3 regions of the Flavobacterium sp. Leaf359 genome follow, and region 1 is predicted to be linked to each of the others. Evidence: riboswitches for the same ligand, from Rfam matches in the RefSeq annotation. Region 1 holds a riboswitch; each other region holds the start of a gene.
The links. A riboswitch is a leader RNA that binds a small molecule or an ion and turns the genes downstream of it on or off. The one in region 1 is predicted to bind S-adenosylmethionine.
Positions count from the first base shown of each region.

Region 2: it holds a riboswitch for S-adenosylmethionine, as region 1 does, so the genes downstream of both, ASG38_RS10730 (PLP-dependent aspartate aminotransferase family protein) here and ASG38_RS14155 (homocysteine S-methyltransferase family protein) in region 1, are expected to answer to the same signal.
Region 3: it holds a riboswitch for S-adenosylmethionine, as region 1 does, so the genes downstream of both, ASG38_RS16820 (Na+/H+ antiporter NhaC family protein) here and ASG38_RS14155 (homocysteine S-methyltransferase family protein) in region 1, are expected to answer to the same signal.

Region 1 is NZ_LMPW01000013.1:373,296-383,446, forward strand. It holds gene ASG38_RS14145 (OsmC family protein) at 617-1,039, shown strand; gene ASG38_RS14150 (hypothetical protein) at 1,145-1,669, shown strand; SAM riboswitch class I at 1,735-1,838, shown strand; gene ASG38_RS14155 (homocysteine S-methyltransferase family protein) at 2,000-2,998, shown strand; partial or broken gene metH (methionine synthase) at 3,017-5,704, shown strand; gene metF (methylenetetrahydrofolate reductase [NAD(P)H]) at 5,840-6,796, shown strand; gene ASG38_RS14170 (RDD family protein) at 6,855-8,627, shown strand; gene ASG38_RS14175 (acyloxyacyl hydrolase) at 8,628-9,728, shown strand; gene ASG38_RS14180 (acyloxyacyl hydrolase) at 9,746-10,151, shown strand, end outside.
Region 2 is NZ_LMPW01000012.1:514,897-525,047, reverse strand. It holds gene ASG38_RS10770 (alkaline phosphatase) at 1-381, shown strand, start outside; gene arr (NAD(+)--rifampin ADP-ribosyltransferase) at 518-949, shown strand; gene ASG38_RS10760 (AraC family transcriptional regulator) at 1,364-2,200, shown strand; gene ASG38_RS10755 (YbhB/YbcL family Raf kinase inhibitor-like protein) at 2,288-2,833, shown strand; gene ASG38_RS10750 (carbonic anhydrase) at 3,007-3,639, shown strand; gene ASG38_RS10745 (nitronate monooxygenase family protein) at 3,848-4,786, opposite strand; gene ASG38_RS10740 (S8 family serine peptidase) at 4,830-6,443, opposite strand; gene ASG38_RS10735 (VOC family protein) at 6,447-6,797, opposite strand; SAM riboswitch class I at 6,992-7,100, shown strand; gene ASG38_RS10730 (PLP-dependent aspartate aminotransferase family protein) at 7,244-8,422, shown strand; gene ASG38_RS10725 (homoserine dehydrogenase) at 8,434-9,627, shown strand; gene mnmA (tRNA 2-thiouridine(34) synthase MnmA) at 9,957-10,151, opposite strand, start outside.
Region 3 is NZ_LMPW01000015.1:321,323-331,473, reverse strand. It holds gene efp (elongation factor P) at 1-457, shown strand, start outside; gene ASG38_RS16845 (UDP-3-O-(3-hydroxymyristoyl)glucosamine N-acyltransferase) at 540-1,469, shown strand; gene ASG38_RS16840 (nuclear transport factor 2 family protein) at 1,472-1,834, shown strand; gene sucD (succinate--CoA ligase subunit alpha) at 1,930-2,802, shown strand; gene ASG38_RS16830 (DNA-deoxyinosine glycosylase) at 2,883-3,368, shown strand; gene ASG38_RS16825 (pirin family protein) at 3,419-4,294, shown strand; SAM-I-IV-variant riboswitch at 4,446-4,542, shown strand; gene ASG38_RS16820 (Na+/H+ antiporter NhaC family protein) at 4,599-5,924, shown strand; gene fabG (3-oxoacyl-[acyl-carrier-protein] reductase) at 5,999-6,745, shown strand; gene ASG38_RS16810 (hypothetical protein) at 6,849-7,028, shown strand; gene ASG38_RS16805 (hypothetical protein) at 7,080-9,107, shown strand; gene ASG38_RS16800 (META domain-containing protein) at 9,652-10,074, shown strand; gene ASG38_RS16790 (META domain-containing protein) at 10,080-10,151, shown strand, end outside.

The sequences.
Region 1 (10,151 bases):
GGCTTTTTTGTTTTTTTAATGGTTTTGGTGCCAAATATCAAAAAGGCTATATAAACAATATTGTGATAAAAGTTTTTCTTAACTAATACAGCAGCACTATTTTTTAAAGTTAAAGTGCTGATTATTAGTATAATTTTTTATTGTACGCCTCTCTTTATAAAACATCAGTTTTTTTGTTTGAAAATAAAATAAATGTTAAATTTTTATTTTGTGCATTGTCAATCCAAAAATAGTTCTGAAGTTTGTACCATCAAAAAGAAATAAAAATGAGAACTATTATTTGTCATACGTACTGCAAGATGTGGAAAATTTCCGCAGGAGGTACTATTGCCAAATTTTAAGTTTTTTAAAATATATAGCAAAAAAAGCCTCTGTTGAATTACAGGGGCTTTTTTTTTGAAAATAATTCTTTGAGAAAATAAAATAAAAATGAACACGATAACAACGATTATTTGTAAAAAACATATGTGGATGTATTGCCACCTAAAACTCCATTGCCAAAAGCGAATGACGTAATCTCTTTATATATTCAAGTGTGAAGTCCTTTTGGTAAACCGTCCAAAAGGACTTTTTTGTTTTAAGTCTCAATTATAAATCTCAAAAAAAAATAAAAAATATGAAAGCAATAAATGTATTAGGATACTCAAGAAATAATGAGCAATTCGTAGTGAAAACACAAAATTCTGATGTCAGAATAAGCAGGAATGAAAAATTTCCGGAACTGGAAGGGCCAAGTCCGTTTGAATATATACTTGCAGGATTCGCAGGATGTGTCAATGCGGTGAGCCAGCAGGTAGCTTCAGAGTTAGGCATCAACCTAAAGTCGTTACAGGTAGAAATAACCGGAGTTATAAGTCAGGAAGAAAGAGTAGGCTTCAGCAAAATCGAAATCGTGCTAAAGCCAACAACAGATACTTCGCTTCAGGTACTCCAGAAGTGGTTAAAATTAGTACAGCAAAAAAGTCCGGTTTACGACAACCTGGTCAATTCAACACCGGTCGAGCTGATTTTATACAAAGAATATAATTATGCAGCATAAAGCATAAATCGCATTTGTTTAGTTTGTTTTATTTGTTTGTTTGTTGAAAGACTGCTTTTGATTGCCAGTCAAAAGCAGTTCTTTTAATCAAAAATCTTCAGAACCATGTCAGTTAAAAAAATAAATATCATTCTCTTCGGAATAGAAGAGACAGGGAGTTCTCTCATAACTGAGGTGCTTTCCAATCAGGAATCACTCCTTGAAAATAACAATCTTGATTTGAGATTGCCGGTAATAACCAATTCCACCGTAGCCTTCTTTGAAAAACCAACAGTAAGAAATTCCTGGGAAGCCAATTTTATCCAATTTGCCGTTCCTTTCAAAATAGCAGATATAATTAATTTTGTTCAGGAAAACGAACTCGAAAATCTTATTGCTGTCGATACCTCAAATACAGAAGACATCCTTCCTGATTATTTCGACCTGCTCCAGAATGATTTTGATATCATTAGTGCTAATCCATTGGTGCAGGCATTTTCGGCAGATTTCAAAATGGCATTAAACAACAGTATCAAAAAAACGGAAAAAGATTTTGTCTTCGTAAACCCAAATGAGAAGCATCTTTCCCCGAAACTGCTTGAACAAATTCTAAAAATTGCAGCCAAACAAAATTTTAGGATAGCGGTATAATTTCTGCAAACTATTGCAAAAACCAAACATATTGCATTACTTTGCAGTGTTCTTAAAAATATTGATTGTTATCACGAAAGGCGGAGGGATTAGACCCGATGAAGCCTTAGCAACCCTTTAAGCTTTAAAGAAGGTGCTACATTCTACCATATTATTGGATAGATAACACACGAAAAATCTACTTTTTTTCTCCCTTTTCCTGACAACATATCGATACTTTTTTCAACCATTCATGGCCTGGGATTGTTTTTTCTATGCCATCGATTTTTGAAAAATACATTAGGACTTTTAGATTCATCAGAATCTTGAATAATCTAATAATAGTAAAAAATGTCAGGCATACACAAAGCTATCAAAGAAAGAATTCTCATCCTTGACGGAGCAATGGGAACCATGCTCCAGCGGTATAATTTTTCGGAAGAAGATTTCCGTGGTGAAAGATTCAAAGAATTTCCGCATCTGCTGAAAGGCAATAACGACCTCCTTTCATTAACCCAGCCAAAAGCAATACAGGAAGTCCACCGCCAATATTTTGAAGCCGGAGCAGATATTGTAGAAACCAATACCTTTTCAGGAACAACCATAGGTATGGCAGACTATCATTTGGAAGATTTGGTTTATGAATTAAACTATGAATCGGCCAGACTGGCCCGAGAAATAGCAGATGAGTTTACGGCAAAAAATCCGGATAAACCACGTTTCGTGGCGGGTTCTATAGGACCTACTAACAGAACGGCAAGCATGTCTCCGGATGTAAATGACCCCGGTTTCCGTGCCGTGACCTTTGATGAATTACGCATTGCCTATAAACAGCAGGTCGAAGCCCTGATTGATGGAGGTTCCGATATTCTGCTGGTAGAAACCATATTTGATACCCTGAATGCAAAAGCAGCACTGTTTGCCATTGAAGAAGTCAAAGAAGAAAGAAATATAGATATTCCGGTCATGGTTTCCGGCACGATAACAGATGCTTCAGGAAGAACACTCTCCGGCCAGACCGTAGAAGCATTCCTGATTTCCATTTCTCACATTCCGCTATTGAGCGTAGGATTTAATTGTGCTTTAGGAGCAGACCAGTTAAAACCTTATTTACAACGACTTTCGCATAATACCACATTCAATGTTTCGGCACATCCCAATGCAGGTTTGCCCAATGCTTTTGGGCAATATGACCAGACACCGGAAGCTATGCAGGTTTTGATTCGGGAATATCTCGAAGATAATCTCATTAACATAATTGGAGGATGTTGCGGAACAACCCCGGAACATATCCGCCTGATTGCAGAAGTAGCAAAAGAATATTCACCCAGAATTGTAGAACCGGTTTAGACTGTAGAAAAGAATAAGAAAATGGCAGATGTCGATTGTAAAAAATACTTAAGATTATCAGGTCTCGAACCTTTAATCATAACACCCGAAAGCATTTTTGTAAACGTAGGAGAACGTACGAATGTTACCGGTTCCCGAAAATTTTTACGCCTGATAAAAGAAGAAAAATACGAAGAAGCATTGGATATTGCCAGGGCTCAGGTAGAAGGAGGCGCACAGATTATTGACATTAATATGGATGAGGGAATGCTTGACGGCGTTCGCGCCATGACAATTTTCCTGAATCTGATAGCTTCTGAACCAGATATTTCCCGCGTTCCGATAATGATTGACAGTTCAAAATGGGAAATTATCGAAGCAGGACTAAAAGTAGCCCAGGGGAAAAGTGTTGTCAATTCTATCAGTCTAAAAGAAGGAGAAGAAAATTTTATTCGTCAGGCAAAACTGATAAAAAAATATGGTGCAGCAGTCATTGTTATGGCTTTTGACGAGACAGGACAGGCAGACACCTATGAAAGAAGGATAGAAATCTGTAAGCGTTCGTATGATGTTTTGGTAAACAAGGTAGGTTTTCCGGCAGAAGACATCATTTTTGACCCGAATATTTTTCCCGTTGCAACCGGAATGGAAGAACACCGCCGGAATGCAGTAGATTTCTTCAGGGCTACCAGATGGATTAAGGAAAATCTTCCCTATGCAAGTGTCAGCGGTGGTGTAAGCAATGTTTCATTCTCATTCCGCGGTAACGACAGGGTACGTGAAGCAATGCATTCGGCGTTTTTGTACCATGCTGTCAATCACGGTATGACTATGGGAATCGTAAATCCGGAAATGTTGGAAATCTATGACCAGATTCCCAAAGATTTGCTGGAATATGTTGAAGATGTCTTGCTTGACAGGAGAGATGATGCCACAGAAAGACTTTTGGCATTTGCAGAAAATATAAAAGGAGATACAAAAGAAGTTTCAGAAAAGCAGTCACAGGAATGGCGTTCGCTTCCACTTCAGGAAAGATTGACACACGCTTTGGTGAGAGGAGTTGATGAATTTATTGATGCTGATATTGAAGAAGCCAGACAATTGGCTACAAGGCCTATTGAAGTCATAGAAATCAATCTAATGACAGGAATGAATGTAGTAGGAGATTTATTCGGAAGCGGGAAAATGTTTTTGCCGCAAGTAGTAAAATCAGCACGTGTCATGAAAAAGGCGGTTGCTTATCTGTTGCCATATATTGAAGCGGAAAAAGACGGAAGTTCCAGTTCAGCCGGAAAGGTTTTGATGGCAACCGTAAAAGGTGATGTTCATGACATAGGGAAAAACATAGTGGCGGTGGTTTTGGCTTGTAATAACTATGAAATCATTGACCTTGGTGTCATGGTACCATCCGAGAAAATTATTCAGACAGCCATTGAGGAAAATGTAGATATAATAGGACTAAGCGGATTAATCACGCCTTCTCTGGATGAAATGGTCTATCTGGCAAAACAGATGGACAGGCAGAATGTCAAAATTCCAATAATGATTGGTGGAGCAACCACTTCAAGAGCACATACAGCCGTAAAGATTGCTCCGGAATATAGGGAAACAGTAGTTCATGTCAACGATGCTTCGCGTGCTGTTACTGTAGCCGGAAATCTCATAAATAAGAATACCAATCAGGAATATTTCAAGAGCCTGCGTATGGAATATGATGAGCTTCGCGAAGGTTACCTAAGTCGGAGCCGTGATAAAAACTTCTTAAGCATAGAGGAAGCCAGAAAAAATAAGCTGCAATTGGACTGGACTAATTTCACTCCGGCAAAACCAAACACTATAGGAACAAAAGTCATCGATGTAAAATTAGGAGAATTGGTCGATTATATCGATTGGACACCATTTTTTAGAACATGGGACCTGCATGGAAAATTTCCGGAAATACTAAAAGATGAAATTGTTGGCGAACAAGCTAAAGTGTTGTTTGCGGATGCTCAGGACATGTTGCGCCAGATTATACAGGAAAACTGGTTAGAAGCAAAAGGCGTGTATGCAATATTTCCTGCCAACCAAATCAATGATGATGATATTGAATTACGGGATGAAAATGGAAAGCTTCTGCAAACTTTCCTGACTTTAAGACAGCAGTCTGCAAAAACAAAAGGAGCACCCAATATTGCCCTGTCTGATTTTATAGCGCCAAAAGATTCCGGAATTACAGATTATATAGGAGCATTTTGCGTAACGACAGGTTTTGGAGTAGATGAAAAAGCGGCGGAATTCGAAAAAAATCTCGATGATTATAATTCCATTATGGTCAAAGCATTGGGCGATCGTTTTGCCGAGGCTTTTGCCGAATATTTACATGAAAAAATAAGGAAAGAAATCTGGGGATATGCTTCTGACGAAGTATTAAGCAATGAAGCCCTGATTAAAGAAGAATACAAAGGAATCCGCCCGGCACCAGGATATCCTGCTTGCCCGGATCACTTGGAAAAACCCACTATCTGGAAATTATTAAACGTAGAAGAAAATATTGGCGTGACTTTAACCGAAAGTATGGCGATGTGGCCGGCATCTTCGGTTTCCGGTTATTATTTCGGACACCCAGAAAGCAAATACTTCGGACTGGGAAAAATTAAAAAAGATCAGGTCGAAGACTATGCAAAACGCAGGAATGTTTCCTATGAATATGCCGAAAAATGGCTAAACCCAAACATCGCAGATTAAATTAGTTGTAAAGTCATCAAGTCGCAAAGTCATCAAGTCATCAAGTCATCAAGTCATCAAGTCGTCAAGTCAAAAATCAAAAATCTGAAATCAAAAATTTAAGATCAGAAATCTAAAATCTGAAATCAAAAACAAATGAAAGTAACAGAACATATAGAAAAAGCCAATGGCAAATCGCTTTTTTCTTTCGAAATACTACCGCCATTAAAAGGGCAAAATATCCAGTCAATTTTTGATAGCATTGACCCGTTAATGGAATTCAAACCGCCTTTTATTGACGTGACCTATCATCGTGAGGAGTATGAATACAAAGAATTGCCCAGCGGTTTATTGGAAAAAAAGATTGTAAAGAAACGACCGGGAACAGTTGGTATTTGTTCGGCAATACAAAACAAATACCAGGTTGATGCGATTCCGCATATTCTTTGTGGCGGATTTACAAAGGAAGACACGGAAAATTTCTTAATTGATTTGGACTTTCTCGGAATCCAAAATGTGGTTGCCTTGCGTGGTGATGCCGTAAAAAATGAAACCTATTTCAAGCCGGAAAAAGAAGGAAACCATTATGCTTCTGAACTTGTAACACAGATTACCAACCTCAATAAGGGTATTTATCTGGATGACGAATTGCAAAATTCTTCATCCACAAATTTCTGTATTGGTGTAGCCGGATATCCTGAAAAACACATGGAAGCACCAAGTTTGGATAGCGATATCTATTTTCTGAAACAGAAAATAAAAAACGGGGCGTCCTACATCATTACCCAGATGTTTTTTGACAACAAAAAATTCTTCGACTTTGTTGCCAAATGCAGAAAAGAAGGCATCACGGTTCCTATCATTCCGGGATTAAAACCTATTTCAACCAAAAAACAATTGAATCTGGTGCCACATCGTTTTAAGGTCGATATTCCGGACGAACTTATTATGGCTATCGTACGGGCTAAGGATGCGGATGCTGTGAAGCAAATAGGTATAGAATGGTGCATTAGCCAAAGTAAGGAGTTAATTAAAGAGGGAATACCCGTTTTGCATTATTATTCAATGGGGAAGTCGGAAAATATTAAGGCAATAGCCAGAGAGGTATTCTAAATTAGGTCTTGCAAGATTGTTTTAATTGGTTATTTTTGAGTCTTATAAAAAGTTTTGTATGCTGCAAAAATACCTGTCTCAAGAAAAAATCGCCTGGTTTTCTATTGTAATTGCCATTCTGGGAATTTTTATTCCCATGCTTACAATTGACTACAATACCGCTTCAAAGGAAATGGTATATACAATTGGCTTCATAAAATACATTTTCCAGTCAATTCATCTTACCATTTTTGATCTGGAAGATTTTTATACGTTCAAGTTAGGAACAGGTGACGGCATGTATATGCATTACAATCTGTTAAATGCATTTTTTTATGTTTTGCTGATTTTAGGGGCGGTGTTCTATTTGAGAAGTAAAGCCAAAGAAACAAGATTGCTACGCTTTGTTTATTCTGTAATATTCATAACAAAAGTTTCTTCTTTTATTTTGGGTCTTTTTTCCATTGTTTTAATGGAAAATACAACAAATTCTTTGGGCGTTTTCCTATATGTATTATGGTTCATGGACTACGTTGTTATGGCTTTCTATGCTTACCTCGCTTTTTCAATACTCAAGTACATTGAAATGGGAAAAACATTCGAAACCATTGAAAGAACCTATGAAACACATACCAGTGTTACTCTGGTTGAGGCCGGACGTTGGAGAAGATTTTTCCATCTGATTATGGATGACTTCATAATGATTCTTGTATTTTCTGCCTCATTCGAATTCTTCATCAGAACAGAGAAGTTACAGACTTTTGTATCTGCCTTACAAAATGGATTAGGTGATAGAGTAGCTTTTATTATAATTTTTGCCTTTTTCAGGGTGTTCTATTATGCCATTTTTGAATCCGTTTTAGGAGTAACCTCCGCAAAAATGCTTACGGAAACCCGAGTTACAGATGAGGAAGGGAATAAACCACCCGTAAGTTCTATACTAAAAAGAACATTTTTAAGATTGGTCCCATTTGAAGCACTTACCTTTTTTACACCTTCCGGACTTCATGACAAATGGTCGGAAACCTATGTAATTAAAGAACAAAGAACAGGAGTTAGCGGAGCATGGTATCTTTTAATTGTTCCGGTTACTATTGTGGTGGGATTACTCATCGCTTTTGGAATTTATAAATATGAATCCCTGCAGGCCGAAAAGAAAGAACAGGCTATTATTCAGCAGAATAAAGAAGTTTTTGCCCACAAATTAAAAAATCTGTCTACAAACGATTTTATAAAACTGGAATCACTGGACTATGCCAATTCCGATATCTATTTAAAAACAGAAGAAATAAAACCGGACGGAATAGTGTTCTTGATTCTTGATGCTCAAAAAGATTATTCAGAGGCAAAGGGGCCAAATTTTAACGAATACTCTGTGCCTGATTTTTTGGAAAAGATTTATGCTATTGAAAAAGAAAGTGCCAAAAAAGTGACCATTTCCAAAGGTCAGCTCGAAAAGGCAATCGAATTAAATGCAGGATACAGTTACTCAAATCAGGATACGGAAAATGCCTTAAATATTGGCGATGGTAAAAAATATTCGATAAAAAGTATTGAAACCTATTTTATGCCCCGTCTAACGCTTATTGATAATTATTCAAATGATAAAATAAAAAATGTCATAGTGACAAATGAAGGATGGAAGGCAGAACTGATAAAAATTTCCAATGCGCAATTGTATTCCGGACAACCACCAATACCTTTATATAAACAGTCCCAGGCTGTAATTACGATTCCACAGGCTGAAAATTATAAATTTCAGATTACGATAAAAGATACCTTAGGAAGAATATTTTCCTATGAAATATCAAAAGAAAAAGAATTGGAAGCCGTAATTAAAAGGACAAAATAAGTGCTTAAGAAATTATATATTTTTATTTTTTCGATTCCATTAGCTGCTTTTTCCCAGGAAATAAATGGGAAATATACAGTTGATGTCAATTATTTTTATGGAAACATTTTACCGCACAATAGTACTATCAAGCACCTGATTACGGAACATCCGGAAGGTATGCTGATAAGTTTTAACAGAAAAACATTTGGCAATAAGGAATGGGAATCTGAATATAATTTTCCGGATTATGGGGCATCTTTTCATTATGAAAACACCAAAAATCCCGTTTTAGGTGATTTGTACGGGCTTTATGCACACTACAATTTTTATTTTTTAAACAGGAGCCTGATGTTTCGTGTTGGGGAAGGAATTTCGTATAATACTAATCCCTACGATAAAGATACCAATTTCAGGAATATGGCTTATGGAACACGTTGGATGACATCAACTTATATAATGCTGAATTACCACAAAGAGAATCTTTATAAAAACATAGGCTTGCAGGCGGGAATTAGCTTTTTTCACCATTCTAATTCGAATATGGCCTCGCCCAATACAAGTACCAACACATTGGCTGTAAATCTTGGGGTTAATTATTCTTTTGAAAAAAGTGAGAATCTGAAACGGATGACTATAATGTATGATACAATACAAAATTTTAAAGAACCGGTTCGATTCAATATTTCATTCCGTTCCGGAAGGAATGAAAGTGATATTATTGGTAGTGGAAAATTTCCTTTTTATGTATTGTCTGCCTATGCAGACAAACGCCTTTCCAGAAAAAGCGCTATCCAGTTTGGAGCTGATTTTTTTATGATGAAATATCTGGAAGAATACATCAGATATAAATCTGCTGCCTATCCTGATTACCATCTTGACCCGGATACGGATTATCGTAGGGTAGGAGTTTTTGTAGGACATGAACTTTTTATCAATAGGCTCTCAATTGAAGCACAGGCAGGATATTATGTTTATGCACCATTTGGTTATTTAGGACCATTTTATCAAAGAATTGGTTTGAAATATTATTTTAGTGACACTATTTTTGCAGCACTAACGCTAAAAACACATGCTGCAAAAGCAGAAGCCATGGAAATAGGAGTTGGGATAAGGCTATGACACATTTTTACAAACACATGACGAACAAATTTTTTTACCTGCTTTATCTAGTACCGTTACTGTGCTTTTCTCAGCAGGAAAACAGCAGATACACTCTTGATATCAATAATTTTTATGGAAAGATTTTAAAGCATACCGAAGAAATCTCCCAATTCACAGATAAAAGACAGGAAGGGATACTGATAAGCCTTAACAGGAAAACGTATGGTGAAAAACCATGGCAGTCAAGATATAACTATCCGGATTATGGTCTCTCGTTCCAATATCAAAACATGAACTATGAAGCTTTAGGACATTTTTATGGCTTGTATGGACATTATAATTTTTATTTCTTTCAAAGAAACCTGATGTTCAGGATTGCACAAGGAATTGCCTATAATACCAATCCCTATGATGCCGTAACCAATCCTGAAAATCAGGCTT
Region 2 (10,151 bases), on a different contig from region 1:
AGCATTCAAAAGTACACACAAACCAACGAATGGATACTGAACCAGATAAGCCCGAATTTTTCGATTTCGCAGGTAAAAGAAGTTATTGAAAAAGCAAACGGGCATACTCCTTCTGACGAAGAAGCCAAAACAATACTTAGCTATTATGACGGATTGCACAAAGAAGAAGGCCTCTACAATTATAAAAAACTGCCTTACAAGGCTTATTCTGAAATGCAGCAAAAAACAAATTCTGTGGGCTGGATTAGTATGGACCACTCCGCTGATTATGTTGAATTGGCTATGTTTGGTCCCGGAAGCGAGCTTCTAAAGCCTTTTGTTAAAAACACAGACCTGCATTATTTAATGCTTCAGGCGGCAGAAGTTGAGAATAAGTTTTAAACTCTCATGAATTTAGGAATTTACTTTTTATAAAAATCCTGTCCGATTATCAAGACAGGATTTTTTCTTATCTTCATTTATATTGTCTCTAAATTAATCAGAAAGAAAACAGGATAATAAAACCATAAATTTGACAATGGAGCAAAAGAAAAACGAACAAAGACCCACACCATTTGAACAAACCTATTTTCATGGAACAAAGGCAGACTTGAAAATTGGCGACCTGATTAAAGTAGGCTATACTTCAAACTACGGACAACAGAAAAATGCAAAATACATTTTTTTATCCGCAACATTGGATGCTGCAATCTGGGGTGCCGAACTGGCTTTTGGTGAAGGACAGGAAAGAATTTATTTGGTAGAGCCTACTGGTGAAATAGAAGATGACCCGGATTTGACTGATAAAAAATTCCCGGGAAATCCAACAAAATCATATCGTTCAACGCAACCTTTCAAGGTGGTTGGAGAAGTAACCATTTGGCAAGGACACCCGGCAGACCAGGTTAAGACAATGAAAGACCATCTCGAAAAATTAAAAGCACAAGGTGTCAATTCACTCAACGACTAATAACAGCTTTAAAAATTTATGGGCTGTGTGGACTAAGACAAAAATGAATATGACATCGGATTCAGATTCTACATAAAACATTAAAAAACAATTAATTGCTGCAGAAACTGTAAAAAAGCGTCTTGATTTTGGCTTTTATATTTCTGGAATTAAAAAAATAGTTGGGCAAGCCCTGAAAGACACTTTTAGTTCAATAAAAGTTCTTGAAAAATTGGTATGGCATTTAAGAAATTTTTTATTTTGAACAACAAAAAGGGTAATTTACGAACCCGCAAAAAATGATGCATAAACACGTTTTGCATTAGGGGCAAAACTGTAAGGTCTAACGGTAGACTTTCAATTAACAAGTATCTCAAAATCTAATCTTGACTGAAAAAATAGAACATCCACATATAGCATAAAAGCCAGAAAGCCATGAATAGTATTACAATTCCTGATGCATTACTTATAGACACCTCTCTACCCGTCCAGATTTTTGATTATTCCTCATCCCGGAAAATTTCCAAACAACAAATCATACTCAACCAAAACACTTTTAGTTTTCTGTTAGAAGGTTATAAAGACGTTATATTCGACAATTCCTCTTTATCGATAAACAACTCGAAATTTGTTTTGATGAAATCGGGGCACTGCCTCATGACAGAACAATTATCTGACAGGAATAATTACAGAAGTCTGCTGTTTTTCTTTTCGGACACTGCTCTTTCAAAATTTATAGAAAGTATAGAATTCACCAATACAGATTTCCAGAAAAACAGCTCCGTACATGCTTTTGAATACGATGAATTTATCAGGAACTTTATTCAGAGTCTTACTGTCATCTTAAAACTTTCGGGTAAAATAAGGAACAATCTGCTGGAGGTTAAATTTCAGGAAATAATGCTATATCTCACAGAATTACACGGCACTCATTTTCTGAATTCTCTTATTTCAAATAATAATGATAGTACCCGAAAATTTATCCGCACCATAGAAAGTAACCAACTCAACAAACTAACCTTAAAAGAACTGGCCTTTTTATGTAATATGAGTATTTCTACTTTCAAACGCGAATTTGAAAAACAGTACGCACAATCGCCCGTAAAATGGTTTCAGAATAAAAGGCTTGAATATGCCCATCACCTGATTAGCAAAGAACACAAAAGTGCAACCGAAATCTATTTCGAAGTGGGCTACGAGAACTTATCCAGTTTTATTCAGGCCTATAAAATAAAATATGGAACCACGCCGGGGCAGCATCATAAAAGTTGAACTTCCGGCAACAGTTTTTGAGCATCTCTCTTAGCTCCTCCTTTATTGCGAAAACTAACTTTGTTAAAATTTTAAAATCGTAATAAAATGAAAAAATTAAACTTTATTCTGGTAGTTTCCCTGCTGTTCTCAGTCCCACTTTTTGCACAAAAAACATTTACCTTATCCAGTAAAGATCTTGGAGGAGAAGCTACAAAAATACAGGAGTTTGGTGGTTTTGGCTGTTCCGGAGACAATCAATCACCTCAATTATCATGGAAAAACGCACCCGAGGGAACAAAAAGTTTTGCTATTACCATGTATGATCCCGATGCGCCGACAGGAAGCGGATTCTGGCATTGGGTTGTATTTGACATTCCTGCAAGTACAAAAGAACTTGTGACCAATGCGGGCGTACAATTGAACTTGGCCCCAAAAGGAGCTATCCAAAGTATTACAGACTATGGCATCAAAGGATTCGGAGGTCCCTGTCCACCAAAAGGACACGGATTTCACCAATACATTATAACTGTATATGCCTTAAAAACCGATAAATTAGGACTGGACGAAAATACAAACCCGGCAGTAGTCGGTTTTAACCTTTGGAACCAGACATTGGCAAAAGCAAGTATAGTGGCTTATTATAAAAGATAAAATCTGATTGTGATATAAAGGTGCTGTTGCAACAATCGGGACAGCACCGTTTTATTCGGGTTATCCAGCCAATTTATATTCAGGAATGTTTTTTGAAACGTGACTTTTTTTTTCGGATTTATGTTAATTGATTATCTTTATCCTATAAAAATCTTCCAACTATATCGTATACTATGGAACTAGAAAAAGTATTCCGAAATAATGAAAAATGGATTGCTGAAAAATTGCAAAAAGATCCGGACTATTTCATAAACTTATCAAAGGGACAAAATCCGGATATTCTCTACATTGGATGTTCTGACAGTCGTGTTACTGCAGAAGATTTGATGGGTGTTTCTCCCGGAGAAGTTTTTGTACATAGAAATATCGCCAATATGGTAATCAGTATTGACCTTAACGTAATGTCTGTATTGAATTATGCCGTGAATTACTTGCATGTCAACCATGTTGTGGTTTGCGGGCATTACTTCTGCGGAGGAGTAAAAGCAGCCATGCAGGCTGAAGATTTGGGTGTACTCAATCCTTGGCTTCGAAATATACGCGATGTATACAGACTGCATAAAAATGAACTGAATGCTATTGAAGATGAAACTGCAAAATACAACAGGCTGGTTGAATTAAATGTACAGGAGCAGTGTGTTAATTTGGTTAAAACTGCCGAAGTGCAAAAAGCATACAACGAAAGAGGGCTTCAGATTCACGGTTGGGTTTTTGACATTCACTCCGGAAAACTGATTGACCTGAAACTGGATATTGACCGCATCATGAAAAACATCATGGAGATCTATAATCTTGGTCATGATTAAAAACAATGACTATCGGGAAGTTATGGCAAAAAGGTAACTTTTAACGATTCTACTATTAAACTTTGCGGCTCTGCGTCTTTGCGAGCAACTATTTCACGCAAAGGCGCAGAGCCGCAAAGAAAGAAAACATAAACCTGGGTTTATTTTTTGGTGTAAAGTTCAGATAATCAATTAAAAAAGAATCCCTTTGCTCTGCAAAGGGATTCTTTTATAAAGAAACAGCTTCCTGTTTTGCTTTTTCAAATTCTGAAACCATATTCTCGACAATTTCTTTTACGGGTTTTATATCGTGAATCAGTCCTGAAATTTGGCCAATTTCAAGTTCGCCTTCCACTAAATCGCCTTCAAACATTCCTCTTTTAGCGCGGGCTCTTCCCAACAAAACTTTCAAATCATCTGTAGTCGGACATTTGGCGTAAAGCTCCTGAATATCCTGATAGAATTTATTTTTGATTAGTCGTACCGGTGCCAGTTCTTTCAAAGTCACCTGGGTTCCGCCTTCTTCCAAATCAACAATTGTCTGTTTAAAATCAGCATGGGACGAACTTTCAATTGATGCGGCAAAACGGCTTCCTACCTGAACGCCATCGGCACCCAAAACCATCGCCGCCAGCATTCCTCTTCCGGTTGCAATTCCTCCTGCAGCTATCAATGGAATTTGTATTTTTTCGCGAACCATCGGAATGAGAGTTAATGTAGTCGTTTCTTCCCTTCCATTATGTCCGCCTGCCTCAAAACCTTCAGCAACAACAGCATCAACACCTGCTTCCTGCGCTTTCAGGGCAAATTTTGAACTGCTGACAACATGAACGACTGTAATTCCTTTTTCTTTTAAAAAAGCAGTCCATGTTTTAGGATTTCCTGCAGAAGTAAAAACGATTTTTACGCCTTCTTCTACAATAATATTCATGATTTCTTCAATATTCGGATAGAGCATCGGAACGTTGACACCAAAAGGCTTATCTGTCGCCTTTTTACATTTCTGGATGTGCTCCCGAAGGACATCCGGATACATTGACCCTGCTCCTATTAATCCCAAGCCTCCGGCATTACTAACCGCACTTGCTAACTTATAACCGCTGTTCCATATCATGCCACCCTGAACTATTGGATACTGAATATTGAAAAGCTGTGTAATCTTATTCATTTAATTTAGTTATGGTTTATTATTTGTTTTGTTTTTAAAGATACTATTTAACAGCCAATTTTCCTGTTTTATAATTATTGCCTGCTTTGATTTTATACCAATAGATACCCGATTGCAGGTTTTCTACAGAAAAAACCGGGTTTTCTCTTTTAATTTTACTATTCATTATTTCTTGTCCTAACTGGTTGTAAATAAAAATCCGGACTTCTTCATAAGATTCCGGAATGACAAGATTGACAACAGAATTAGCCGGGTTTGGATATACTAAAAATGAGTTTTCAGAAAAAACAGGAGTATCTAAAGCATTAGCTAATGCCCTGCTAAAATCCGGAATCCCATAACCAAATTGATTGTTGGGCGTATTATATAAATGGGCCGACTGTTTTATTAGCTGTATAATTTCCACATTTGTTTTATCTGGAAAAGCCTGCCATAAACAAGCTACCATACCTGAAATTATAGGCGACGAAAAAGAGGTTCCGTTAGCAGTAACAATATTTCCGAATGTATCAGAAACCACAGCCTGCTGCCCTTGTGCCATTATATCAGGTTTTACCCTGCCATCAAATGAAGGCCCGATAGAGCTGAAACCGGCATAACTACTATCCGGCGCTACAGCACCTACCGCCAGCGCATTAACCGCATCCGCCGGCGCCGAAATATTAGGATTAGCCCCTGCTCCTGAATTGCCTGCCGAAACAACACAAATCATTCCCTTTGAAAAGGCAATATCTGCACCACGTGAAATAAAGGCTGTTGTGCCATTCATGTCAGCATATTCATAACTATAACCCGGGTTGTTATATATGAAATATCCCAGCGAAGTATTAATGATATCAACACCAAGGCTGTCTGCCATTTCAGCAGCTTCAACCCAATAGGATTCCTCAACCGGATTTTCATCCAAAATATCCTCTGTTATAAAAAGATAATACGAAGCATCCGGCCCGGTTCCAACTAATTGATTTTCAACATAACCGCCCATAGTTGCAAGTACTAAGGTACCGTGTGTTCCACCTGTATAAAAATTCGTATTTCTGTTTACAAAATCGTAACCACCTAAAATTTTATTATTGGTAATAAGTCGTTGGAAAGGTTGGGCAGTATTTACATTGGGAAAACCGGCATCCATAACAGCGATTATTTTTCCGTTTCCGGTAAAATCCTGCTGGTGTAACAGATTGCCTTTTAGCATCTGAATCTGGTTGGCCGATGTTCCATATCCGAAACTTACCTGAGTTTCTAAATTTTTATTCCCATTTGCCAATTGCGACTGACGCATGGCACGGCCCGCAGTATTCAAAGTTGGATTAGCAAACTGGATATGGTCGACAAAAGTGAGGGTTTCGAGGTTTTGAATGGCTTCTACCGTACCCCTGATATGCAATGCATTCATCCATTTTGATTTGGCTTTGACTGTAATTCCTGCCGAAGCCGTCACCTGATTAATATACGATACGGAAATAGGGACATCCTTTTCGTCTAATGCAATATTCTGTCTTGTTCTTCTGTCAAGTGCTCGCTGCGAAAGCATCTCCAGTGGGTTTGCCATGTAGTGGGCGGCATCGGGCTTATCTGTAAAATAAACCCAGGCATCTTCCTGAGCCACAGCCCAGAAACCTGACAACAAGACTATTAAAAAAGTAATTTTTTTCATAAGTTATTGAATTGGCTGTCCAAACTTAAACAAATTGCCGCTATCGTCAATAATATAAAACTCCCGCATTCCCCAAGGCTGGTTTTTAAGTGCTATCTTATCTCCAAGAATTTTTTTATACCGTTCAAAAACAGCTTCAATATCATTTACCCGAATGTAGCAGCTTGAATTTTCCGGAACTATTTTTTCATTGCATTTCCAAAGGTGTATTTCATTATCATCCCATAAAAAAATTAAAAGGTCTTCATATTCACCTACTAATTTACCGCCTAAAATTTCCTGATAAAATTGTTTGGATTTTTCAAAGTCTAAAGAAGGAAGCTGGGGAATAATTTGGGTTATTTTTGAATTCAAATCAATATTTTTTAGATATGAATGTCAAATTTACGAAAATGAAATTTTATAAAACACTTTAAAGCTGACTATTTAAAGCCCTTTACATCTAATTCAATGCATTGAAAATCAATTAAATATAAAATATTTTATTTTTTATTAGGTTTTTAAAAAATTTATACTCTAAATTTGCAACCAAGTTCTTTAAAAGATTATTCTTATCCAGAAAGACCGAGGGAATTGACCCTATGACGTCTTGGCAACCTGTCCTTTTGAGGATAAGGTGCCACATTCAACCCTTGCTTTGGCAGGGAAAGATAAGCTTAGAAAATAGTACATAATAACTCGAGATATTATTTGCTCTTCTGACTTATCGGAGGAGCATTTTTATTTTATGCCCTTTCCGATATCTGGTTTCGAATATTTTTTTAAAAGCAAAAAATATTAAATCTTAAAAACGAATCAAGATGAAAGAGCAAACTCAAATTTTAAACTACATTCCGGTTGATAAACTAACAGGTTCCATTTCGGTGCCAATTTACCAGACTTCTACTTTTGTTCAGGATGCTCCAGGCGTTCACAAAGGTTTCGACTATGCCAGAAGCAATAATCCTACACGAAAAGTTCTTGAAGACCTGGTAGCCAAACTGGAGAACGGAACCAACGGTTATGCTTTTTCCAGCGGATTAGCTGCGATAGATGCAGTAGTGAAATTACTATCGGCCGGAGACGAAATCATAGCCGTAGATGATATTTACGGAGGTGCTTTCCGCCTGTTTACCCATGTGTATGAAAAATTCGGGATACAGGTAACGTATGTTGATGCAACCGATGCAAAGAACGTTGCTGATGCCATCAGTGACAAGACAGCCCTGATATGGATTGAATCTCCGACCAATCCAACATTAAAGATTTCAGATTTGCGTGCCATTGGAAAAATTGCAAAAGAAAACAACATCCTGTTCTGCGTAGACAATACCTTTGCCTCTCCTATCGCCCAAAAACCAATTGATTTTGGTGCCGACTTAATTGTTCACAGTGCTACAAAATATATTTCAGGACACAGTGACCTGATAGCCGGTCTGGTCATTACTGCTACGGAAGAATTAGGCGCTAAAATTAAATTCATCCAGAATGCTTCCGGTGCTATTTTAGGGCCGTTTGACAGCTGGCTGGTTATTCGCGGTATTGAAACCCTTAATTTAAGAATCAGGCAGCATGCTGAAAATGCACAAAAAATTGCCGAATTCCTGACTACTGAAAAACTAGTCCGTAATGTTTATTATCCGGGCTTGAAAACCCACCGCAATCATGAAATTGCCAAAAGTCAGCAGAAATATTTTGGAGGTGTTGTGACTTTTGATTTGGTTATTGACGATAAGGAACTGGCTTCAAGAATTGTATCGGGAACGAAATTATTCCAGTTGGCTGAAAGTTTAGGTGGTGTGAAAAGCCTGTGTTGCCTTCCATGTGAAATGACTCATAAATCAATTCCTGCTGAAAAAAGATACCAATCTGGCGTGACCGACAGCCTAATCCGACTTTCTGTGGGTTTGGAAGATGCTGATGATTTAATTGCCGACATAAAACAGGCATTGGAAAATGCTGTGAAGGAAAATGCTACTGTTGAATTCCATAAAAATTAATTGCACGAACAATGTCAAGAAAAAAATTAAATATAGGATTATTTGGATTCGGATGTGTGGGTTTCGGATTGTATGAGGTTTTGCAGAAAACACCGGGGTTAAAAGCAGACATCAGAAAAATCTGTGTCAAGGATAAAAACAAACCACGCGAAATTGCAGCCGAAAACTTCACTTTCGATAAAAATGATATTTTCAACGACCCGGAAATCAATGTTATTGTAGAACTTATTGACGATGCGGATGCGGCTTATGAAATCGTTAAAACCGCTTTAAAAAGTGGAAAGGCAGTAGTTTCTGCCAACAAAAAAATGATTGCAGAGCATTTTGAAGAATTATTGGAATTGCAACGAAAACACAAGGTGCCCTTACTTTATGAAGCTGCCTGTTGCGCCAGCATGCCTATTATCCGGAATTTAGAAGAATACTATGATAACGACCTTTTGGAATCTATACAGGGTATTGTGAATGGTTCAACCAATTATATACTCACCAAGACTTTTAAGGAGAACTTATCGTATGAGGAAGCTTTAAAAGAAGCTCAGGAAAAAGGATTTGCAGAAAGCAACCCTATTTTAGATACCGGCGGTTTTGATGCCAAATACAAACTGTTGATTCTTTTGGCTCATTCTTTCGGATATATTGCCAGACCTGAAAATCTCCTGAATATCGGGATTGATAATATTGGCGGATTGGAATTGAAATATGCCCGTGAAAAAGGGTTAAAAATCAAATTAGTTGCGCAGGCTTTTAAAAATACAGACGGAAACATTACTGCTTTCGTTATTCCGAAATTTGTGGATTCTGCAGACCGTCTGTTTAATGTTGATGATGTTTTTAATGGTGTGATTACGAAAACCAGTTTTGCAGACGAACAGTTTTTTGTGGGCAAAGGTGCCGGAGCACATCCAACGGCTTCGGCTGTGTTAAGCGATATTTCAGCTTTGAGCTATGATTATCAATACGAGTATAAAAAAATTGCGCAGCAGGAAGATTACAGCCTGTCTGACGATGTTAATCTGAAAGTTTTCCTAAGGCACCAGATAGAAGATGCGGTTACTTTAAAGAAACATTTTTCTGCTATAGACGAATCCTATCTGAATCATGAATCCGGTTATATTACAGGTACTATTTCTTTGGAAAAACTAAGAAATATCCATTTTGATGAGAGTATCGACAAGTCTTTTGTGCTGTTGGATATTGCTTAATTAGCTGTTTAGTTTTGTTCGTTATATATTTTGTTCAAAAAAACCCGACAAGTGATTGTCGGGTTTTTATTTTATGATAGGTTATAACTTTTTATAATAATCGAAAAGTTTACGCTAAAAAACTTAGCAACTTTGTCCCTCAGAACCTTAACACCTCATTAATCAACTTCGTATTTTAGAACGCGGATGAACACGGATTAAAATAATTACGCGGATTTGGGAAATCTGAACGAAATGGAAGCAATTCCAAAAAGCCTGTTTTCAATGATTTCTCTTTTGCATACAAAAGCACGAGACTTAGCACCTTAGGAGCTTAGTACCTCAGAAACTTAGGCTATTACCCCAGAACCTATCAGTTCTTCTCCTAAATGCCAGGAAACAAATTGTCCTTCTGTAATGGCTGACTGGGCTTCTTCAAAAGCAACATACAGTCCGTTTTCAAACTGATGCAATGTGGCTTTTTGCAATGGCTGCCTGTAACGGATTCTCGCCATTACTTCCATTGTTTCGCCGTCTTTCAATGC
Region 3 (10,151 bases), on a different contig from region 1:
TAGAACTAAACTAAAAAGCTTAACTTCAGGAAAAGTTTTGGATAACACTTTTTCTGCAGGTCATAAAATTGATGTAATCCGTGTTGAAACACACACATTCCAGTTCTTATATGCTGAAGGAAATGAGTATCACTTCATGAATGCTGAAACCTTTGAGCAAATTTCATTAAACAAAGATGTTCTTGATGCACCGGAATTACTAAAAGAGGGAACAAATGTAATGATCCAGATCAATACAGAAACGGATTTGCCTCTTTCTGTAGACATGCCGGCTTCTATAATTTTAGAAGTTACTTATGCAGAACCTGGAGTAAAAGGTAACACGGCTACAAACGCAACAAAGCCGGCAACCGTAGAAACCGGAGCTACTGTAAACGTTCCTTTGTTTATCAATGAAGGTGACAAAATCAAAATTGATACCGCTACAGGAGCTTACATGGAGCGTGTAAAAGAATAATTAAATTAGTAAATTTGAAAATGAGATAGCTTTTGGGTTATCTCATTTTCTTATTAGCTCAATTTCAAATCATACGACCAATATGAAATTTCCTAAAACACATACTTTAAAAGAAGTTGCTGACATTATTGACAGCAAATATATTGGCGATCCAAATTTTCCGGTTTATGGAATGAATGAAATTCATGTCGTAGAACCAGGAGATATTGTCTTTGTCGACCATCCAAAATATTATGACAAAGCGTTACAATCAGCAGCTACAATTATTCTGATTAATAAAGAAGTAGAATGTCCGGAAGGGAAAGCATTGCTTGTTTCAGACGATCCGTTTCGGGATTTCAATAAACTGACAAGACATTTCAGACCTTTTAGGGCTACTGAAACTGCGATTTCGCTTAGCGCAGAAATTGGTGAAGGAACCTATATCCAGCCCAATTGTTTTATTGGTAATCATGTCAGAATAGGAAAGAATTGTATCATTCATTCGAATGTCTCTATATATGACCATACGATTATTGGAGATAACGTAATAATTCATGCCGGAGCTATTTTAGGGGCAGATGCTTTTTACTATAAAAAGCGCCCTGAAGGTTTTGACCAGCTTATTTCCGGAGGAAGAGTTGTTATTGAAGACAATGTGGGAATAGGCGCCTTGTGTACTATCGATCGAGGTGTAACCGGGGATACCACTATTGGTGAAGGAACGAAACTGGACAATCAGGTTCACGTAGGACATGATACGGTAATCGGGAAAAAATGCCTTATCGCTGCACAGACAGGAATAGCAGGTTGCGTAAAAATCATGGATGAAGTAACCATTTGGGGGCAAGTAGGAGTTATTAGCAGTATCACAATTGGTGAAAGAGCTGTTGTTATGGCACAATCCGGTATTACAAAATCAATCGAAGGCGATAAAACCTATTTTGGCACTCCGGCCGATGAAGCCCGTGAAAAATTAAAACAATATGCCAACGTAAAGAAAATTCCGGAAATCCTTAATAAACTGAAATAAGAATGACACCAAAAGAAATCGTACAGAATTTTTACAAATCAGATGCACTTCTTGATCAAAAAATCATGGAATCTTCATTGCATCCTGAAGTTGTTTTAGACTGGAATAGTTCAAAAGGATTTTTGCAGATGAACAGGACTGAAATATTAGCCTTGTCTGCTGAACTTCAGGTTGCCTATACACGATCAAAAATTCGCATCAGCCATATTCTGGAAGAAGAAAATTTGGTTTCTGTAAGATATTCACACTATGTAAAAACATTTGAAAACCCAAGAGAAGAGATGCTTTTGGCCCATTTTATGGTAATCTGGGAAATAAAAGACGGCAAACTTTACAGGGGATTTCAAATGAGCCAACTGTCCTGATTTCTTAAATATTTAAGCATAAAAAACTTTCCTATTAGGCATCAAAACCTTACTTTTGCAACACCATTCAAAAAAATAAATTTAAAAAATATATTATGAGCGTTTTAGTCAATAAAGATTCTAAAATAATTGTTCAAGGTTTTACAGGAAGCGAAGGAACTTTTCACGCTTCTCAAATGATTGAATACGGAACAAATGTTGTAGGTGGGGTAACTCCGGGTAAAGGAGGAACAACTCACTTAGACCGTCCGGTTTTCAACACTGTTAAAGATGCTGTTGATCAGGCTGGAGCAGATACTACAATCATTTTCGTACCGCCAGCTTTTGCGGCTGACGCAATTATGGAAGCTGCAGATGCAGGAATCAAAGTCATTATCACAATTACTGAAGGAATTCCGGTTGCTGATATGGTTAAGGCTTACGCTTATATTCAAAATAAAGATTGTCGTCTGGTAGGTCCAAACTGTCCGGGTGTAATTACTCCGGAAGAAGCTAAAGTTGGTATCATGCCAGGTTTCGTTTTCAAAAAAGGAAAAGTAGGTATCGTTTCCAAATCAGGAACACTTACTTATGAAGCAGCAGATCAGGTGGTAAAACAAGGTATGGGAATCACTACGGCTATAGGTATTGGAGGAGACCCAATCATTGGGACTACTACAAAAGAAGCTGTTGAATTGTTGATGAACGACCCTGAAACAGAATGTATCATCATGATTGGTGAAATCGGTGGGCAATTAGAAGCCGATGCTGCTAAATGGATTAAAGCTGACGGGAACAGAAAACCGGTTATCGGATTCATCGCTGGTGAAACTGCTCCAAAAGGAAGAACAATGGGTCACGCTGGTGCAATTGTAGGTGGAGCTGACGATACAGCTGAAGCTAAAAAACGCATCATGAGAGAAAATGGTATCCACGTTGTTGATTCTCCTGCTGAAATCGGTAAAAAAGTAAAAGAAGTTATGGGTTAATCTCCATACAATTGATATAAAAAGCCTTGCATATTGCGAGGCTTTTTTATTTAATGACGATTTTTTTATAATTTTAAAGAATGAAACAAGCCTTTCCGCCATTAGTTAATCAAAACTCCAAAATCCTTATTTTAGGAACTATGCCCGGAGAAAAATCGCTGGAATTACAGGAATATTACGGTAATAAAGGGAACAGTTTCTGGAAGCTGCTTTTCACGCTATTTAACCGGCCCTTACCAAAAGAATATATAGAAAAGAAGCAGTTATTAGAAGAGAACAATATTGCACTTTGGGATGTTCTGGCCTATTGTGAAAGAACAGGAAGTCTGGATAGCAATATAAAGAATGAAAAAGCCAATGATTTTGAAAGCTTTTACAAGCAATACCCCAATATTAAACATGTCTTTTTTTCGAGTAAAAATGCATCCAATTTCTATGATAAATATGTAGGTCGGAAAAAAGATTTGCAGTATTCCATTTTACCATCACCAAGTGGTGCCAATGCTTCTAAAAGTTTTTTACAAAAACTGGAAGAATGGGAAGCTATTTTGGAAGCACCGAAATAATTTTAGTAAATTAGATTCCTTAGAATTATCCTTAATAAACAAAACAAAATATGTCAAACATCGACTTAATCATAGAAGAAAGGCCGCGTGATATCGGGGACTTTTTGGTAGGCAGACTATTACCTTTCCGTAAAAAAAGAATGGTAGGGCCATTTATCTTTATTGACCACATGGGACCAACAAAAATGGGACCGGATCATTATATGGATGTAGGCCAGCATCCGCACATTGGATTGGCAACATTGACTTTCTTGCTCGAAGGCGAAGTCATGCATAAGGATAGTATTGGCACTGTACAGAAAATAGCTCCGGGGTCTGTAAACTGGATGATTGCCGGAAATGGTGTAACCCATACCGAAAGAACTCCCGAAGAATTAAGACACGGAAAAGAGTATATGATGCATGGTTACCAAATATGGGTAGCACTGCCAAAAGACAAAGAAGATATGGAGCCGGAATTTCATCATTTTGACAGGAACGATCTGCCAAGATGGAAAGACGAAACGGCAGAATTTACATTAGTGGCAGGAAAAGGATACGGTAAAGAATCACCGGTTCCGGTACATTCTGATCTGTTTATGGTCGAAATCAAAACCCAGGATGAATACCTTCTCCATACAGAAGGACAGCTTTTTGGGGAAATTGGAATCTGTGTCGTTGAAGGCGCTGTTCAGGCCTGTGATAATCATGTTGGGAAAGGAAATATGTTGGTGTCAAAATTGGACAATGCCTGTTCCATGACGCTCAAACCAGATACCCATATTATTCTTTTTGGTGGTCAACCGCTTCCTGAAGAGCGATTTATCTATTGGAATTTTGTGTCTTCCAGCAATGAAAAAATTGAAGCGGCGAAAGAACGTTGGAGAAAAAAAGAATTTCCGAAGGTAAAAGACGATAATAGCTATGTCGTCATGCCGGAAGTTTAATTCAAATAAAAACAAACCAAAAAGCCTCTCTGTTAACAATTCAACAGAGAGGCTTTGTTTTTGCAGATAATTTAATTGCGCGGAAGATTATTAAATATTTGTAAAAAACACACTTAAGGTAAATATAATTTAAAAATAGACCTATATTTGCATCCGTTATCACGAATCTCATAAAGAGATAGCAACCTGCAACAACAAGCAAGGTGCTAAAACGATAAGCCAAATCCTTTGGAAAAAATGTTGCCATTCCACACTTTTTTCGGTTTGCTTTTCGTCGTGAGCTTTATTAATTTTTAAGCAATCGATGATGAAACATCTTATTAAAACTAAAGGTTCTATTGTAGCCTTATTGCCCTTTTTCGTTTTTATTTTTACATTCCTTGGTGCCGGAATCCTACTCAATGACTTTTATGCTTTGCCGTCTCCAATAGCAGTAACTTTTGGGATAATTACAGCCTTTTTACTTTTTAGAGAATCTATTGAGGCAAAAGTTGACACGCTGATAAAAGGCTGTGGAAATAATCAAATCATCACAATGTGCCTTATTTATCTGCTGTCCGGAGCTTTTGCTGTCGTTACCCAGGCAATGGGAGCTGTAGACGCAGTTGTAAATTTAGGAATCAGTACAATAGACACGGAGTATTTCCCATTAGGCATTTTTTTAATAGCCTCATTTTTATCAACTGCAACAGGAACTTCCGTCGGCTCGATAGTAGCCTTAGGACCAATCGCCATCAGCCTGGCAGACAAAAGCGGTGCTTCCATGCCTTTAATTGCCGGTTCGTTACTGGGCGGCTCCATGTTGGGTGACAACCTGTCTATCATATCAGACACGACAATTGCTGCCACACAATCACTTGGATGTGAAATGCGTGATAAATTTAAAGTCAATCTCTTTATAGCGCTACCGGCATCTATTATTACGATACTGTTACTGTTCTATCTGGGGATTAATTCAGAAATAAGTCCGGTAACTATTGAAAAAGAGAGCTACGAACTGATTACAATAGTACCTTATATTCTTGTAATTGGTTTGGCGGTTTCAGGCTTAAATGTTTTTATAACCTTATTGATTGGGATATTGGTCGCGGGAATTATCGGTTTTTTTCAAAATGATTTCACTGTACTGAGTTTTTTACAGAAAAACTATGAAGGCTTTTTAAGTATGACCGATATATTTCTATTATCAATGCTAACGGGTGGACTGGCCGCTTTAGTTGAAAAAGCGGGAGGTATAGATTATGTTCTGCAAAAGATAAAGTCAAAAATTAAGAGCAAAAAATCAGCGCAAATGGGAATAGGTACTTTGGTTAGTGTTACCAACCTGGCTATTGCCAATAATACTGTTTCTATTGTAATTACCGGAGCCATTGCCAAAGAGATTAGTGATGAATATGAACTGAGTCCTAAAAAAACAGCAGCGATTCTCGATATTTTTTGCTGTATAGTGCAAGGAATTCTTCCGTATGGGGCACAAGTACTGCTGATTTTAAATTTTGCCAAGGGACGATTGGATGTGATTGACCTGATTTCAAATGCATGGTATGTTTATATATTGCTGATTTTTACGCTAATTGCGATTTATAGCAAAACATGGAACAAAAGGATAGATAAATTCCTGAAAGTTTAAAGGCTTGTCTTACAGTATTGCGATTGAATTCTTATATTTGTCACTCAACAAAGACAAACTAAATATATTTTATAATGAAATTACTAGAAGGAAAAACAGCGATCATTACAGGTGCCAGCCGAGGAATTGGTAGAGGAATTGCAGAAGTTTTTGCAAAACACGGTGCAAATGTGGCATTCACTTATAGTTCATCTGCTGAAGCGGCTAAAGTTTTGGAAGATGAATTGATAGCGCTTGGCGTAAAAGCTAAAGGATATCAGTCTAATGCTGCTGATTTTAATGAAGCACAAAAACTAGTAGATGATGTAATCGCAACTTTTGGAACTATTGATATTTTGATTAACAATGCAGGAATCACAAAAGACAACCTGCTGATGCGTATTTCAGAAGAAGATTTCGATAAAGTAATTGAAGTGAATCTGAAGTCTGTTTTCAATATGACAAAAGCTGTTCAGAAAATTATGCTTAAAAACCGTGCAGGTTCTATTATAAATATGAGTTCAGTAGTAGGAGTGAAGGGTAATGCCGGACAAACCAACTATGCGGCTTCAAAAGCCGGAGTTATCGGATTTACAAAATCAGTTGCTTTAGAGCTTGGTTCAAGAAATATCCGTTGTAATGCAATTGCTCCAGGTTTTATTGAAACTGAAATGACAGGAAAACTAAACGAAGATGTTGTTCAGGGTTGGAGAGATGCTATTCCGTTAAAACGTGGCGGAACACCTGAAGATGTAGCAAATGCTTGTCTTTTCTTAGCTTCTGATATGAGTGGCTATATTACAGGACAGGTTATGAACGTTGATGGTGGAATGCTGACTTAATAAAAGCTTTTATAAGCAAAAGACAAATTAAATCAATACTTTCTTCTAAGGTGTAAAGTCCTAATCTTTTGATTTTACACCTTAGATTTTATATGAAGTTTAAATGAAAGATAGTTTTGGTATAGGGATAATTGGTGCTATTATAGTAGTTCTTGGAGTGATATTCATTGTAGCACGTCTTGAAATAGGCTTTATAACAGGGCAAATAATGGTTTATTATGGTTTGCTGTTGGTTGCTTTGGCAATACTGATTTTTATAGTGAGAAAAAACAAGAAGAAATGATTTTTCTTGATATGAATCCAAAATCCTTCAGATATTAAATTAATATAAAAAATGACGACAAACACCATATTATTACTCTTACTTTCAATACTAATAGCAGGAGGTTTGTCTTTTTTCCAATACTTTTTCAGGTCTAAAAATAAGTCGAAAACCCAACTGCTTTTAGCCTTTTTACGTTTCTTTTCTATTTTTGGCATCTTACTCTTGCTAATCAATCCCAAAATTACAACCAGTACTCTTGAAATAGTAAAAACGCCATTACCTGTTGTTGTTGATAATTCCAGTTCTATAACAGAATTAAAAGCAAACGAAACGGCTTTGGAGATCCATAAAAAACTGGTTTCTGATTCAAGACTACAGGAAAAATTTGATATTCAGTCGTATCAGTTTTCTAATGAATTTGAACTATCTGATAGTTTTAATTTTAAGGGAACGCAGACCAATCTGGATGAAGTTGCCAAGAACCTGAAAAGCATTAATAAAAACACGGCTTTCCCGACAGTCATCCTAACTGATGGAAACCAGACTTCAGGGAATGATTATGTTTATAGCTTTAATCCAAATAACAGAGTATTTCCTGTAATTCTGGGAGATACGACTACTTTTCTGGATTTGAAAATCAGCCAGCTCAATGTCAATAAATATGCATTTCATAAGAACAAATTTCCAGTAGAAGTATTTCTTCAATATTCCGGAAACAAAAGTATTGCCGCCGATTTTAGTATTTCACAAGGAGGAGCTGTTTTGACAAAACAAAGCGTTTCTTTTACGCCTTCAAAGAAAACAGCCGTACTAAACGTTTTATTACCGGCAGATAAAATAGGCGTTAAGGTTTTTAAGGCATCGATAACTTCTAAAGAGGCTGAAAAAAATACCTATAATAATCACAAGAATTTTGCTGTTGAAGTCATTGACCAAAAGTCTGAAGTTGCCCTAATTACTGCAATAAATCATCCTGATATTGGGGCTTTAAAACGTTCAATAGAAACTAATCTACAACGTAAAGTAACGATAGTCAATCCAAATAAAATCAATTCATTACAAGATTATAATGTCTTGATTTTATATCAGCCTAATTCAGAATTTAAATCTGTTTTTGAAGCCAATAAACTAGCTGGGTTGAATACCTGGATTATTACTGGAACCAATACAGATTTTAATTTTCTGAACCAGCAACAAAACACATTGCAATTCAGAATGAGTGGGCAAAAAGAAGATTACCTGTCCGATTTTAATGCTCAGTTCAATCTGTTTGCTATTGATAATATCGGTTTTGAAAATCTACCACCATTGCAAAATGCTTTTGGAACCGTTACTCCAAAGGAAAACATAGAAGTTTTGGTTTCATCCCGTATCAGAAATGTCAATACCGGAGCCCCTCTATTGGCATATTCCGAAAACCAGGGAAAAAGAAATGCTTTTCTTTTAGGGGAAAATATCTGGAAATGGAGATTGCAAAACCATATAGAGAACCAATCCTATGATAAATTTGATGTTTTTATTGATAAGACCATACAATTTTTAGCATCGAATAATGCAAGGAAATCACTTGTGGTTAATCATGAAAACTTCTATAACTCTGGTGAGGCTATTGAAATTACCGCACAGTATTTTAATAAGAATTACGAATTTGATGAAAATGCCAGACTCACAATTTCCATCACCAATAAAAAGACAAAACAAACCAAAAACTATGACCTTTTAAAAGGCAATAATTCCTATAAGGTCAATCTTGACGGACTTTCTGCCGGTGAATATAGCTTCAAGGTAGTGGAGGCAAAATCAAAAAACACCTACAACGGCTTTTTTGAAGTTTTGGATTTTGATATTGAAAGGCAGTTTGTCAATCCTGATTTGAATAAACTGACACAATTGGCTTCCCAAACCCAGGGAAAGGTTTTCCATCCTAATCAGGTGGAAGAGCTTATTAAATCGCTATTGCAAAATGACGAATACAAAGCCACACAAAAAGAAATTATAAAAAAAACACCGTTGGTAGACTGGATATGGCTACTAATACTGATTGTAGTTTCCCTTGCCGCAGAATGGTTTATAAGGAAATATAATGGGCTTTTGTAAAGGTGCTAAGTAGCTAAGGTTCTGAGGTGCTAAGGTTGTGTATTCAATGGTAGAAGAGAAAGTGTTTTAATAAAACTACTTTAAAAATCTGCGTAAATTGTTTTAATCCGTGGCCAATCTGCGTTCAAATTTAAAATTTTCAAAGTGCAAAGATACTAAGGTTCTGAGTTGCAAAGGTTGTGTATCCATGGTAGAAGAGAAAGTATTTAAAACTTCTTTAAAAATCTGCGTAAATTGTTTTAATCCGTGGCCAATCCGCGTTCAAATTTAAAATTTTCAAAGTGCTAAGTTTCTAAGGTTCTGAGGTGCTAAGGTTGTGTATTCATGGTAGAAGAGAAAGTATTTTATAGAGGGTTCTTAAATCTGTGTAATTATTTTAATCTGTGGCCAAACTTGTCCAAATCTAAAGTTGGGTCAGCCTAAATCCAATCTTTGTATCTAAATATAGATTTTCTAAGTTTTTTTGAACTCTAATATCTTTTCTGATTTTATACTCTGCCATGAAAAGCGTATATTTATGTTTCAATCATAATATCAAAAAAATATGAAAGCTAAATTTTTATCTGTAATCTGTGCCATAGTCTTAGTCGGATTACAATCTTGTAGCTGCAAAAAAGGAGCAGAAGCCATTGCTGAACTTTCAACAGGAAGCTGGGAATTAGAACAAACTTTTGGAGATCCCATTGACAAAGGAGAATTTGCTAAAATTCCAGTACTGAATTTCGACAAAACAGAAAACCGTATTTCTGGAAATTCAGGATGCAATTCAATGTCGGGAAGTTATACTATTAATGAAGACAATATTAGTTTCGGTCCAATCGCACAGACAAAAATGGCTTGTCAGGGAACCGGAGAAGGAAAATTTATGACCTTGTTCAATTCCGTACAAAAATTCAAATTACAGGGAAACAAATTGAAATTATATGATGGGAATGGTACTAAAGTACTGTCTTTCATTAAAAAATAAATCTCATGAAAAAACAATCAATAATCGCATTGGCCGCCTTAAGCTTTCTATTTATTAATTGCAAACCCAAGTCAGCA